DNA from 3 places in the Dorea sp. AM13-35 genome. Region 2 is predicted to be linked to each of the others. Evidence: riboswitches for the same ligand, from Rfam matches in the RefSeq annotation. Region 2 holds a riboswitch; each other region holds the start of a gene.
The links. A riboswitch is a leader RNA that binds a small molecule or an ion and turns the genes downstream of it on or off. The one in region 2 is predicted to bind thiamine pyrophosphate.

Region 1: linked by a shared signal. The riboswitch ahead of DW152_RS05805 (4-hydroxybutyrate dehydrogenase) and the one ahead of thiS (sulfur carrier protein ThiS) in region 2 are both predicted to bind thiamine pyrophosphate.
Region 3: linked by a shared signal. The riboswitch ahead of thiC (phosphomethylpyrimidine synthase ThiC) and the one ahead of thiS (sulfur carrier protein ThiS) in region 2 are both predicted to bind thiamine pyrophosphate.

Annotation. Positions count from the first base shown of each region.
Region 1 covers NZ_QUCZ01000004.1:13,427-17,666, forward strand. The annotation lists gene DW152_RS05790 (nucleotidyltransferase family protein) at 1-457, shown strand, start outside; tRNA gene DW152_RS05795 (tRNA-Gln) at 792-862, shown strand; tRNA gene DW152_RS05800 (tRNA-Pro) at 918-991, shown strand; TPP riboswitch at 1,220-1,325, shown strand; gene DW152_RS05805 (4-hydroxybutyrate dehydrogenase) at 1,443-2,558, shown strand; gene thiM (hydroxyethylthiazole kinase) at 2,609-3,430, shown strand; gene thiE (thiamine phosphate synthase) at 3,417-4,058, shown strand; gene DW152_RS05820 (HAD family hydrolase) at 4,106-4,240, shown strand, end outside.
Region 2 covers NZ_QUCZ01000006.1:160,514-164,753, forward strand. The annotation lists gene porA (pyruvate ferredoxin oxidoreductase) at 1-340, shown strand, start outside; gene DW152_RS08465 (thiamine pyrophosphate-dependent enzyme) at 358-1,290, shown strand; TPP riboswitch at 1,353-1,460, shown strand; gene thiS (sulfur carrier protein ThiS) at 1,608-1,805, shown strand; gene thiF (sulfur carrier protein ThiS adenylyltransferase ThiF) at 1,942-2,598, shown strand; gene DW152_RS08480 (thiazole synthase) at 2,631-3,404, shown strand; gene thiH (2-iminoacetate synthase ThiH) at 3,444-4,240, shown strand, end outside.
Region 3 covers NZ_QUCZ01000001.1:301,575-305,814, reverse strand. The annotation lists gene thiC (phosphomethylpyrimidine synthase ThiC) at 1-1,131, opposite strand, end outside; TPP riboswitch at 1,262-1,373, opposite strand; gene DW152_RS01475 (ABC-F family ATP-binding cassette domain-containing protein) at 1,414-2,970, opposite strand; gene DW152_RS01470 (hypothetical protein) at 2,981-3,190, opposite strand; gene aspS (aspartate--tRNA ligase) at 3,198-4,240, opposite strand, start outside.

The sequences.
Region 1 (4,240 bases), on a different contig from region 2:
GAACACATTAAGCGAGAATGGATCTGTTACCAGAGGTGTGTGTGAACTGAATGAGAAAGGCTATCTGACAGCAGTTCATGAGACACATAACATTGTGAAGACAGCAGACGGTACAGCAGCCGATACAGAAGACGGATTAAGAGCCATCGATCCGGAATCTTATGTATCTATGAATATGTGGGGACTGACACCGGAGTTTATTGGTGTGCTGGAAGATGGATTCAAAGAGTTTTTTGAGACAATGGGAGACAAAGACATCCTGAAAGCAGAATATCTTTTGCCGATTTATATTGATGAACTATTACAGGCTGACAAAGTATCTGTAAAAGTGCTTGACTCTCATGACAAATGGTTTGGTGTAACATACAAAGAAGACAAAGACTATGTTGTAAAGTCTTTTGCCAAACTGATCGAAGACGGCGTATACGCTGAGAAACTGTTTGAGGACTTGAAGTAAGAATTATCAGAAATAAGAAAGACTGTTATAGCATGTGTGCATGCTATAACAGTCTTTCTTGATTTTATGAAGTTATTGTAATGTTGGAGCGTTTTATGAGAAAATACAATTACATCAACGGTATAATAATATAGAAACGAAAAAATTGTAAATTTGCAAACCATCGCAAACCCGTGTAAAATGGGCATTTTCAAAGACGCTCGACAAGAAAATACAAAAAAGTTGAAAAAAATTAAAAAAAGGGGTTGCAATTTTTGGATTTGCTGATATAATAATATTTGTTCGCTGATGAAATACAAAAGATAAACAACGAACGCAACAGAGAACTACGTAATGCGGATTGGTGTAATGGCAGCACAGCAGACTCTGACTCTGTTAGTAGAGGTTCGAGTCCTCTATCCGTAGTTCCTTGGCAGGGGCGCCGAGTGTTTTGAATGTTTGAAACATTCGGTTGACATGCCGGAGTGTGGCTCAGCTTGGTAGAGCGCTACGTTCGGGACGTAGAGGTCGCAGGTTCAAATCCTGTCACTCCGATTAAGATGAATCTCAAAGCTTATTGCTTTGAGATTTTTTTTTGCTATGGCATCTGGAGAAAGTTGCCGGTGGCAAGTTCTGTAGCTTATGGTGATGGGAAAAATGCGTCATACTTGCATGATTTATAATTGCAATTTCTTGACATCTGTTGGTGGGGCGAGTATCATTAACTGTGTTAAGACTGTAACTATCCAGTATAGTTACAGTAGATGAATTAACGAGTAAAAGAGTGATGACAAGGGGAGCTTATGTATAGGCTGAGAGGAAGTTTAGAAACTTCGACCCGGAACCTGATATGGATAATGCCATCGTAGGGATGTATTAGATATTACAGAACCCTCCTTCGTCTTCAGTCGAAGATACAGGAGGATTTTTTTGTGCAAGTTGGAGCTTACGGAGGAAGGCTAAGAATAAGCTTAAAAAGAAGAAAAACAACAGGAGGACAACAGTCATGAAATTATTTCAGCAGAAATCAGTGATCGAGAAATATGATGATGTGAAAAGCTTCGTGGAAGCATACAACATCGGAGCGGATGATTTCATTCTCGCGACAAAACGGATTTACGAGACCTGTTTTGCACCGCTGAATCTGAAAGCACATGTAGAATACAAGAGCAAATATGGCAGCGGTGAGCCGACAGATGTAATGATCGATGCACTGCTTGAGGATTTCCGTCAGGGAGATTATAAGAGAATCATTGCTATCGGCGGTGGAGCTGTCATTGATATGGCGAAGATTCTTGTACTGGACGGGGAAGCGAAAGCAGAGAGCTATTATCGGAAAGAAGTACCGCTTCGCAAAGTGCGCACACTTCTTGCAGTGCCGACAACCTGTGGCGCAGGATCGGAAGTGTCCAATGTCTCCATTACAGAGATTACTTCGATCCACAGCAAATTAGGACTCGCCGTAGACGAGATTTATGCAGATGAGGCAGTGCTGATCCCGGAACTTTTGCGTGAGCTTCCATATGAGTTCTTCGCAACCAGCGCGATCGATGCATTTATCCATGCGATTGAATCTTTTGTATCACCAAAAGCGAATCTCTACACGGAGATGTTCAGCGAGAAAGCAATGGAGATGATCGTGCATGGATTCCGTAAGATTATCGCTCATGGAAAAGAATACAGGATGGAGCTGCTGGAAGATTTTCTTGTGGCAAGTAATCTGGCAGGTGTTGCATTTGGCAATGCCGGAACCGGAATGGTGCATGCCATGTCCTATCCGCTGAGCGGAATGTATCATGTCGCACACGGAGAGGCAAATTATCAGTTCCTGACTGCCGTATTTGCTGCTTATCAGAAAATGAATCCGACCGGCAAAATCATTCGTCTGAATGCATTTCTCGCAAAAATGATGGAATGTGATGAAGCGGTTGTCTATGAAAAACTGCAGGAATTGTTAGACCAGATTATCAGTCGTAAAAAATTAAGAGAATATGGCATGAAGGAAGAAGAAATCCATTCATTTGCCGTAAGTGTAGACGCAAGTCAGCAGAGACTTTTAAATCAGAGCTATGTGAAGCCTACCATTGAGCAGATGGAGGCAGTTTACAGAGAACTGTACTAGATAGTATACGAAAGTATAGAATAGTATATTCAAACATCAGGAGGAGAATTATGCTTGGAGAAATGTTAAATAAAGTCAGAGAGACAACCCCTCTGGTTCACAATATCACAAATTATGTAACCGTAAATGATGTGGCAAATGTATTGCTGGCATGTGGCGGAAGTCCGATCATGTCTGACGAGCCGCAGGATGTGGAAGATATTACTTCCATCTGTGGAGGATTGAATATCAATATCGGTACATTAAATATAAGAAGTATCGAAGGCATGAAGCTGGCTGGAAAGAAAGCGGCAGAACTGGGACATGCAATTCTGCTGGATCCGGTAGGAGCGGGAGCAAGTGCACTGCGCACGAACACAGCCGTTTCTCTGATGGAAGAAATTCCGTTTTCCGTGATCCGTGGAAATATTTCCGAGATCAAGACCCTGGCATCCGGCAGTGGTACAACAAAAGGCGTAGATGCTGATGTTGCAGATGCAGTGACAGAAGAGAATCTGGATGAAGCAGTTGCATTTGCAAAGGCATTTGCAGAGAAAGCAAACTGTGTTGTTGCGATTACAGGGGCGATTGATCTGGTGAGTGATGGAAAATCCTGCTATGTGATTCGTAATGGACGCCCGGAAATGGGTAAGATTACAGGAACTGGCTGCCAGTTATCCGGAATGATGACTGCATATATCACCGCAAATCCGGAGCATACGCTGGAGGCGGCAGCGGCAGCAGTATGTGTGATGGGACTTGCCGGTGAGATCGGATTTTCACGAATGCAGGACGGAGACGGCAATTCTACATACAGAAACCGTATTATTGATGCGATTTACAATATGGACGCAAAAACACTGGAAGAAGGTGCAAAATATGAACTGCGATAAGAAAGATTTACTTTTATATGCGGTGACAGACCGTCACTGGCTTGGAGAAGAAACATTATATGAACAGGTGGAGAAAGCGCTGAAAGGTGGAGCTACATTTATCCAGCTGCGTGAAAAAGAACTGGATACAGCGCATTTCTTAGAAGAGGCGAAGGAAATCCAGAAACTTTGCAGAGAATATAAAGTGCCGTTTGTGATCAATGATAATGTAGAGATTGCGGCAGAAATTGAGGCAGACGGTGTGCATGTCGGACAGAGTGATATGGAAGCCGGAGATGTGCGTGCAAAACTTGGAGCGGATAAGATCATCGGTGTTTCTGCGCAGACGGTTGAGCAGGCACTCCGTGCGCAGGAACATGGCGCAGATTACCTTGGCGTTGGTGCGGTATTTCCGACAGGTTCTAAGGCAGATGCGGTAGAAGTGGATCATAATGTGCTGAAAGCAATCTGTGAAGCAGTGGATATTCCGGTTATTGCCATTGGTGGAATTACAAAAGACAATGTAAAAGACCTTGCCGGTAGCGGTATTTGTGGAATCGCAGTGATCAGTGCGATTTTCGGACAGAAAGATATTGAAGCTGCAACAAAAGAACTGCGCGAACGCACTCAGAATATGTTGAGAAATTAAGAGAAGTTATGCATAAAGAAGTTCGATATAAGAAGGTTTAATAGGAAATGAAATTAAAAAACAGAGAAATAGACGGTGTGATCTTCGATGTGGACGGTACTTTGCTGGATTCGATGGCGATCTGGGAGGATGCCGGAGCCAGATATCTGCGTAGTGCCGGGATTGAACCGGCGCCGGATCTT
Region 2 (4,240 bases):
CCGCTTAAGAGAACAGGGAGAGAAAGTCGGACTTGTGAAGATCCGTCTGTTCCGCCCATTTCCGGCTGATGAGATCGTGGAGACGCTCAAAAATATGAAAGCAGTTGCAATTATGGACCGTGCAGAAAGCTATACGAACCATGGCGGACCGTTAGGTGCAGATGTGATGAGTGCATTATACCGCGCAAAAGCAGATGCGCTGGCAGTGAATTACATCTACGGTCTTGGCGGACGTGACGTGCGCGTAGAAGACATGGAAGGCGTATTTGAAGCCCTGAAACAGATGATCGCAGATGGCGATGCAGGAGAAACCTACCGCTATCTTGGAATTAGAGAATAAGGAGGGCCGTAGAGAAGATGAGTTATAATTTTAAAGAGACAATGAATAAATCAGAGCGTCTGGCGCCAGGACACAGAATGTGTGCCGGATGTGGTGGAACAATCGCAGTTCGTAATGTACTGCGCGGTCTTCATGAAGGTGATAAAGCAGTCATCGGAAATGCAACAGGATGTCTGGAAGTATCCACATTTACATACCCATACACAGCATGGGAAGACAGCTACATTCATAATGCATTTGAAAATGCAGGCGCAACCATGAGTGGTGTGGAAGGTGCTTACAAAGCATTAAAACGAAAAGGAAAATTAGACGAAACATACAAATTTATCACATTTGGTGGTGACGGCGGTACTTATGATATTGGTCTGCAGTCACTGTCCGGAGCAATGGAGAGAAATCAGGATCTGGTATATGTCTGTTATGACAACGGTGCTTACATGAATACCGGTATCCAACGTTCTTCTGCAACACCGATGTATGCAGATACAACAACTACACCGGTAGGAAGCGAGAGTAACGGAAAACCACAGAACAGAAAAGATCTTGCATCTGTAATTGCTGCGCATGATATTCCGTATGTGGCACAGACAACGTTTGTACAGAACTTTAAAGATCTGCATATCAAATCCGAAAAAGCGATTTATACACCAGGCGCTGCTTTCTTAAATATTATGGCACCATGTCCGCGTGGATGGAGATACAATACGCCGGATATTATGGAGATTTGCAAACTTGGTGTAGAGACATGCTACTGGCCGTTATTTGAGGTCGTAGAAGGAAAATGGATTCTGAACTATGAGCCGAAGAAGAAACTCCCAATCGAAGATTTCTTAAGACCACAGGGAAGATTCAAACATCTTTTCAAGAAAGGCAATGAGTATCTGTTAGAGGCTTTCCAGAAAGAAGTAGACAGAAGATGGGAAGAACTTCAGTTCAGATGCTCCAGATAAGGATGTGATATAAAATATATTTGACAGATCTGTGAAATATATTTATACTAGAGAAGAACAATCAAATAGAACCGGGGAGCTTATGTGATAGGCTGAGAGGAAGTTTAAAACTTCGACCCATATACCTGATTTGGATAATGCCAACGTAGGAACGCGAGGAATATGTTATGAGCGGAAGATACTTTGGTATCTTCCGTTTTTGTTATTAACAGGTATAAAAGATTGAGAGTGAACAAGAGTTCATGAAGGGGCGCACCACCGCGGGTACGTTTCTTTGTGAACTCTTTTTTTCTAAGATTAAAAGGAGGTGCGGTGAAGTGATCACAGTAAATGGAAAAGAGATTCAGATGAAACAGTCAATATCTGTTGCTGCTTATCTGGAAAACGCAGGATATCAGATGAAAAGGATTGCGGTAGAGTTAAATGGAGATATTCTTCCGAAATATGAATATTCCGATACGATGTTGAAAGACGGTGATCGTCTGGAAGTTGTGACATTTGTCGGAGGAGGCTAAAGCGGAAGAAAGAGTAGTCCGGGACAGAAAGCGATGAGCACAGGGATTATGACAGTTGCGTGAGGAAACCGATGAGGAAAAAGAAGTTCCGGACCAAAAGGAGATGAGCCAGGAAGTTAATGACATAAAGGAGAAAATGATGGAAGGACAGACAACAAAGACATTAACAAAAGAAGAGATCCAGGCGGCGTTGGAAGAACGTCATTCGCCGGAGATCCAGAAAAAATTATCTGCCGGACATGTGACAATTGCCGGACTTGGCGGGCTTGGATCAAATGTAGCGTATGCACTTGCAAGAATTGGTGTCGGGCATTTGCACTTGATTGATTTTGATGTAGTGGATATTACGAATCTGAACCGGCAGCAGTACTTTATGGAACATCTTGGAATGTATAAAACCGATGCGTTGAAATCGTTGCTTTTGAAAATCAATCCATATCTTGATATCCGGACAGACTGTGTGAAAGTGACAGAAGAGAATCTGATTTCTCTTTTTGAAGATGCAGGAATTGTATGCGAAGCGTTTGATAATCCAGAAGCAAAAGCAATGCTGGTAAATGGAATTCTACAGCATTTTCCGAAAAAGAAACTGGTATCGGCAACCGGAATGGCAGGCTATGGGAGCAGTAATACAATTCGCACAGAACATCTGATGAAGAACTTTTACCTGTGTGGTGACCGTGTGACAGAGCCAGGTTATGGAAATGGACTGATGGCGCCAAGAGTTGCAATCTGCGCTGCCCATGAAGCAAATATGATCACACGCTTACTTCTTGGTGAGGAAGAGATATAAATCAAAAAATAATAAGAAAAGAGGACAAACATATGAGTACAAAAGACACATGGAGTCTGGGAGGACACACATTTACATCCAGATTTATTTTAGGATCAGGAAAATTTTCACTGGATCTTGTAAAAGCATGCATTGAAAAAGCAGATGCGCAGATCATTACACTGGCGCTTCGCCGCGCAAATGAAGGCGGACTGGCAAATATTCTGGATTATATTCCGGACAATGTAACATTACTTCCGAATACATCCGGAGCAAGAAATGCAGAAGAAGCTGTCAGAATCGCAAGATTATCAAGAGAAGTTGGATGCGGGGATTTTGTAAAAATCGAAGTTGTCCGCGACTCCAAATATTTATTGCCGGATAATTACGAAACAATAAAAGCAACGGAAATTCTTGCAAAAGAAGGATTTGTAGTTATGCCATATATGTATCCGGATCTGAATGCGGCAAGAGCGCTGGCAGATGCCGGAGCAGCATGCATTATGCCACTTGGAGCGCCGATCGGTTCCAATAAAGGACTTGCGACGAAAGAATTTATACAGATTCTCATTGATGAAATGGATCTACCGATCATCGTGGATGCCGGAATCGGTCGCCCATCACAGGCATGCGAAGCAATGGAAATGGGCGCAGCGGCAGTGATGGCAAATACAGCAATCGCAACAGCAGGTGATGTTCCGGTCATGGCAGAAGCATTTAAGAAAGCAATCGAGGCAGGGCGCAGTGCTTATCTGTCCGGACTTGGAAGAACAATCGAAAGAGGTGCCAGCGCATCCTCTCCGCTTACGGGATTTTTAGAGGATTAATCTTAACAAAAATTGCAAAAATACAAGAAGGTAAAAAAGATGGAAAATCAACATATCAATGAAAGTATATTAAGTGAGGAGATTCTGGAAGATCAGAAGAAAAACAGAATCGATCATATGACATATTTGCCGGGAATGGAAGATATCGGCTCAGAAGTATTGGATCAGGTTGTAGAAGCTATGCAAGCTTACGATTATGATAAATACACGGCGGCAGATGTAAAGCGTGCAATCGCACACACATCCAGAACACCAGAAGATTTTGCGGCGCTTTTATCACCTGCGGCACTTCCGTTTATAGAAGAAATTGCACAGGCAGCAAAAGACGAGACACGCAGACATTTTGGAAACAGTGTGTATATGTTTACGCCGATTTATATTGCAAATTATTGCGAGAATTATTGTATTTACTGTGGATTCAACTGTCACAATAAAATTAACCGTGCGCAGTTAAATGATCAAGAAATTGAGAAAGAAATGCAGGCAATTGCAGAAACTGGATTACAGGAAATTCTCATTCTGACTGGGGAGAGCAGAAGTAAGTCCACAGTGGAATATATCGGAAATGCATGTAGGATTGCAAGAAAATATTTCAAAGTAATCGGACTTGAAATCTATCCGGTCAATTCAGACGAATATGCATATTTACACGAATGTGGTGCAGATTATGTGACCGTATTCCAGGAAACATACAATTCTGATAAATATGAAACATTACATTTGGCAGGACATAAACGTATTTATCCATATCGTGTTAATGCACAGGAGCGTGCTTTAAAAGGTGGCATGCGTGGTGTCGGATTCGGCGCACTTCTGGGATTGGATGATTTCCGCAA
Region 3 (4,240 bases), on a different contig from region 2:
TCTCGCGTCACCCATCTTATCATCAATATCTCTTGCTCCTCTGACACCTTTGGCAATATCAGCCGCATGTGCTGCGATCTTGGAAGCAATGATTCCCTGTTTTACATCATCAACATTCGGAAGTGCCAGATGTTCTGCCGGTGTTACATAACAGAGGAATGCAGCTCCGTTCATAGCAGCCACAGCGCCACCGATAGCGGCAGTAATATGATCATATCCCGGTGCGATGTCTGTAACGAGAGGTCCTAATACATAGAACGGTGCTCCCATACAAATACTCTTCTGCACCTGCATATTTGCTGCGACCTGATCAAGCGGCACATGTCCCGGTCCCTCTACCATAACCTGGACATTGTGATCCCATGCACGCTTTGTCAGTTCGCCAAGGCGTACCAGTTCTTCGATCTGGCATACATCCGTTGCGTCTGCCAGACATCCCGGTCTGCATGCATCTCCCAGAGAAATTGTAACATCATACTCTTCGCAGATGTCCAGGATCTCATCATAATATTCGTAGAACGGGTTTTCTTCTCCAGTCATGCACATCCACGCAAATACAAGACTTCCACCACGGCTTACAATGTTCATTTTTCTCTTATGCTTTTTGATCTGCTCAATCGTTTTTCTTGTGATTCCGCAATGCAGCGTTACAAAATCTACCCCGTCTTCTGCATGCATACGGATAACATCTACAAAATCTTTTGCTGATAAAGTAGCAAGGTCTCTCTGATAATGGATCACACTGTCATATACCGGAACTGTACCGATCATAACCGGACATTCACTTGTCAGTTTGCGGCGGAATGGCTGCGTATTTCCGTGGCTGGACAGATCCATGATCGCCTCTGCGCCAAGATTTACCGCACTCATGACCTTTTCCATCTCAATGTCATAGTCTTTACAGTCTCTGGAAACGCCAAGATTGACATTAATCTTTGTACGGAGCATACTTCCTACCCCTTCCGGATCCAGACAGGTATGATTCTTGTTTGCACAGATCGCTACCTTTCCTTCAGCAACCAGTTTCTGTAATTCTTCTACTGTCATCTTTTCTTTTTCTGCAACTTTTTCCAGTTCTGGTGTAACAATTCCCTTTCTTGCCGCATCCATCTGTGTTGTGTAATTTCTCATTGGATCATCCTCCTGTAAATAAAATCTTTTTTCTGCCATGTAAGCATGGCGCATTTTCCTATTCCATAAAAAAAACGCTTCTGCCACCGCAAAAAACGTTTTCGTATAAAAAGAGATGCGCAGGCATCTCTTCTCTTCCGTAATTCTTCCCTACGTTGGCATTATCCAAATCAGGTTATAGGTCGAAACAAATTATAGTTTCCTCTCAGCCAGCTTTGTACCAGCTCCCTGTAACATTAAATTGTATATTTAATTATAGTTTTGCTCTCTGTAAATGTCAACCTAAAATATCTTCGTTGTCCATTTGCTCATGTCCCAGACTTCCTGCACGACATCTTTATAAAATTCCGGTTCATGACAGATTAAAAGAATACTTCCGCGGTATTCCTGAAGTGCTTTTTTCAGTGCATCCTTGGCGTCTACGTCCAGATGATTGGTCGGCTCATCCAGAAGCAGAAAATTCGTGTCACGGTTGATCAGTTTACAAAGACGGACTTTCGCCTGTTCTCCACCACTCAGAACACGGACCTGACTTTCGATATGCTTTGTCGTAAGCCCGCATTTTGCAAGCGCAGAACGCACTTCATACTGTGTAAAAGACGGAAATTCTTCCCATAACTCTTCGATACAGGTATTTTTATTCTCCCCTTTTACTTCCTGCTCAAAATATCCAAGTTCCAGATTCTCTCCCAGTTCACATTCCCCTTTCAGAGAAGGAAGCAGTCCGAGAATACTTTTAAGAAGTGTTGTCTTTCCAATTCCGTTCGTTCCGACAAGAGCAATTTTCTGTCCCCGTTCCATCGAAAAATTCAGTTTTTTCGATAATGGTTCATCATAACCGATCACAAGATCTTTTGTCTCAAAAAGCATTTTTCCCGGCGTGCGTCCATAACGGAAATGAAATTCCGGCTTCGGCTTTTCTGCCGCAAGCTCGATCACATCCATTTTATCCAGTTTTTTCTGTCTGGACATTGCCATATTTCTTGTCGATACACGCGCTTTATTCCGTGCCACAAAATCTTTCAACTCACTAATCTCCTGCTGCTGTCTGCGGTATGCTGCTTCCAGCTGTGCCTTCTTTACTGCATAAACTTCCTGAAAATGGTCATAATCGCCCACATAACGGTTCAGTTCCTGATTTTCCATATGATAAATAATATTCACCACATCATTGAGAAATGGGATATCGTGCGAGATCAGTATAAATGCATTTTCATATTCCTGCAAATAGCGTTTCAGCCATGCAATATGTTCTTCATCGAGATAATTAGTTGGCTCATCCAGAAGCAGAATGTCTGGTTTCTCCAGCAATAATTTTGCCAGCAGAACTTTGGTGCGCTGCCCGCCACTTAAGTCTGTAACATCACGGTCTAATCCAAGATCCAGAAGTCCCAGCGCTCTTGCCACTTCTTCTACCTTTGCATCAATTGTATAAAAATCATGCAAAGTCAGCTCATCCTGAATTGTTCCAAGTTCTTCCATTAATTCTGCCATCTGTGCATCATCTGCTGTGCCAAGCAGATCGCATATCTCATTCATGCGGATTTCTTTCTGCAGAAGACTGTCAAATGCAGATTTTAGAACTTCCCGGATTGTCATGCCTTTTTTCAGCACCGCATGCTGATCCAGATATCCTGCATGTACGTTTTTCGACCATTCTACTTTTCCTTCATCCGGCGTCAGTTTTCCAGTCACAATGTTCATGAATGTAGACTTTCCTTCTCCATTGGCTCCTACCAGCCCGATATGTTCACCTTTTAATAACCGAAAAGAAACATCTGAGAAAATGGCTCTGTCTCCAAAGCCATGTGTCAGATGTTCCACGTTTAATATACTCATAGAAAATCTCCTACCCCTCCAGCAGCATTGCAATCGCTGCCGGGTCTTCCTCAGCCGAAGCCTGCACGCACAGCAGTACGTCCTGGACATACGACTGTGCGAAATCAAGCGAGCCGGCAATTTCTATTATTGTTTTGCCTTCTTTATATAATGCAAGAATCTGTTCGATTTCTTTTATCTTCTCTCTGAGTGTTTCATCAGCAATAGATGGATGTTCCATATACTCTCTACTCCTGTTCCTGGGCATTTTCTTCCACTTCAAGTCCCAGCTCATCTAACTGCTTTGCATCAACCGGTGACGGAGCTTCTGTCATAAGATCAGATGCGTCTTTTACTTTCGGAAATGCGATCACATCACGGATGCTGTCCTGCTTTGCCATAAGCATAACAAGACGATCCAGTCCGTATGCCAGTCCTGCGTGCGGCGGAACTCCGTATTTGAATGCTTCAAGCAGGAATCCAAACTGCTCTTGTGCCTGCTCCGGTGTGAACCCGAGAACTTCAAACATCTTGCTCTGAATATCCTGATTGAAGATACGTACACTTCCTCCACCGATCTCGTTACCGTTCAGCACAATATCATATGCCTTTGCACGAACTCTTCCCGGATCACTGTCAATATACTGAAGATCTTCTTCCATCGGCATAGTAAATGGATGATGCATCGCTGTAAAGCGATTCTGTTCATCGTTCCACTCAAGTAATGGGAACTCTGTTACCCAGAGGAATTTGTACTCATTCTTATCCAACAATTCCATCTGACGGGCAAGTTCCAGACGCAGTGCACCAAGAACATCCCATACAACTTTATTTTTATCTGCTGCAAACAGAAGTAAGTCTCCATTCTCTCCACCCATTGCCTGGATCAAAGAAGCCTGCTGCTCTTCTGTCATAAATTTGGCGAATGAGGATTTTACAGTTCCATCTTCGTGGATTGCAATATATGCAAGTCCTTTTGCGCCATAGTCTTTTGCAAAATCAACCAGTTTGTCAATTTTCTTTCTTGCCATGCTACCCTGTCCTTTGGCGTTGATGCCACGGACAGTTCCGCCATTTTCAATCGCACTTTTAAACACAACGAAATCAAAGTCTTTTACAACTTCTGTTACGTTCTGAAGTTCCATTCCGAAACGGATATCCGGCTTATCAGAACCGAAACGATCCATTGCTTCCTGCCATGTCATTCTCTGAATCGGCAGTGATACTTCAACACCAAGAACTTCTTTAAATAATTTTGCGAGAAGACGTTCATTTACTTCAATTACATCAT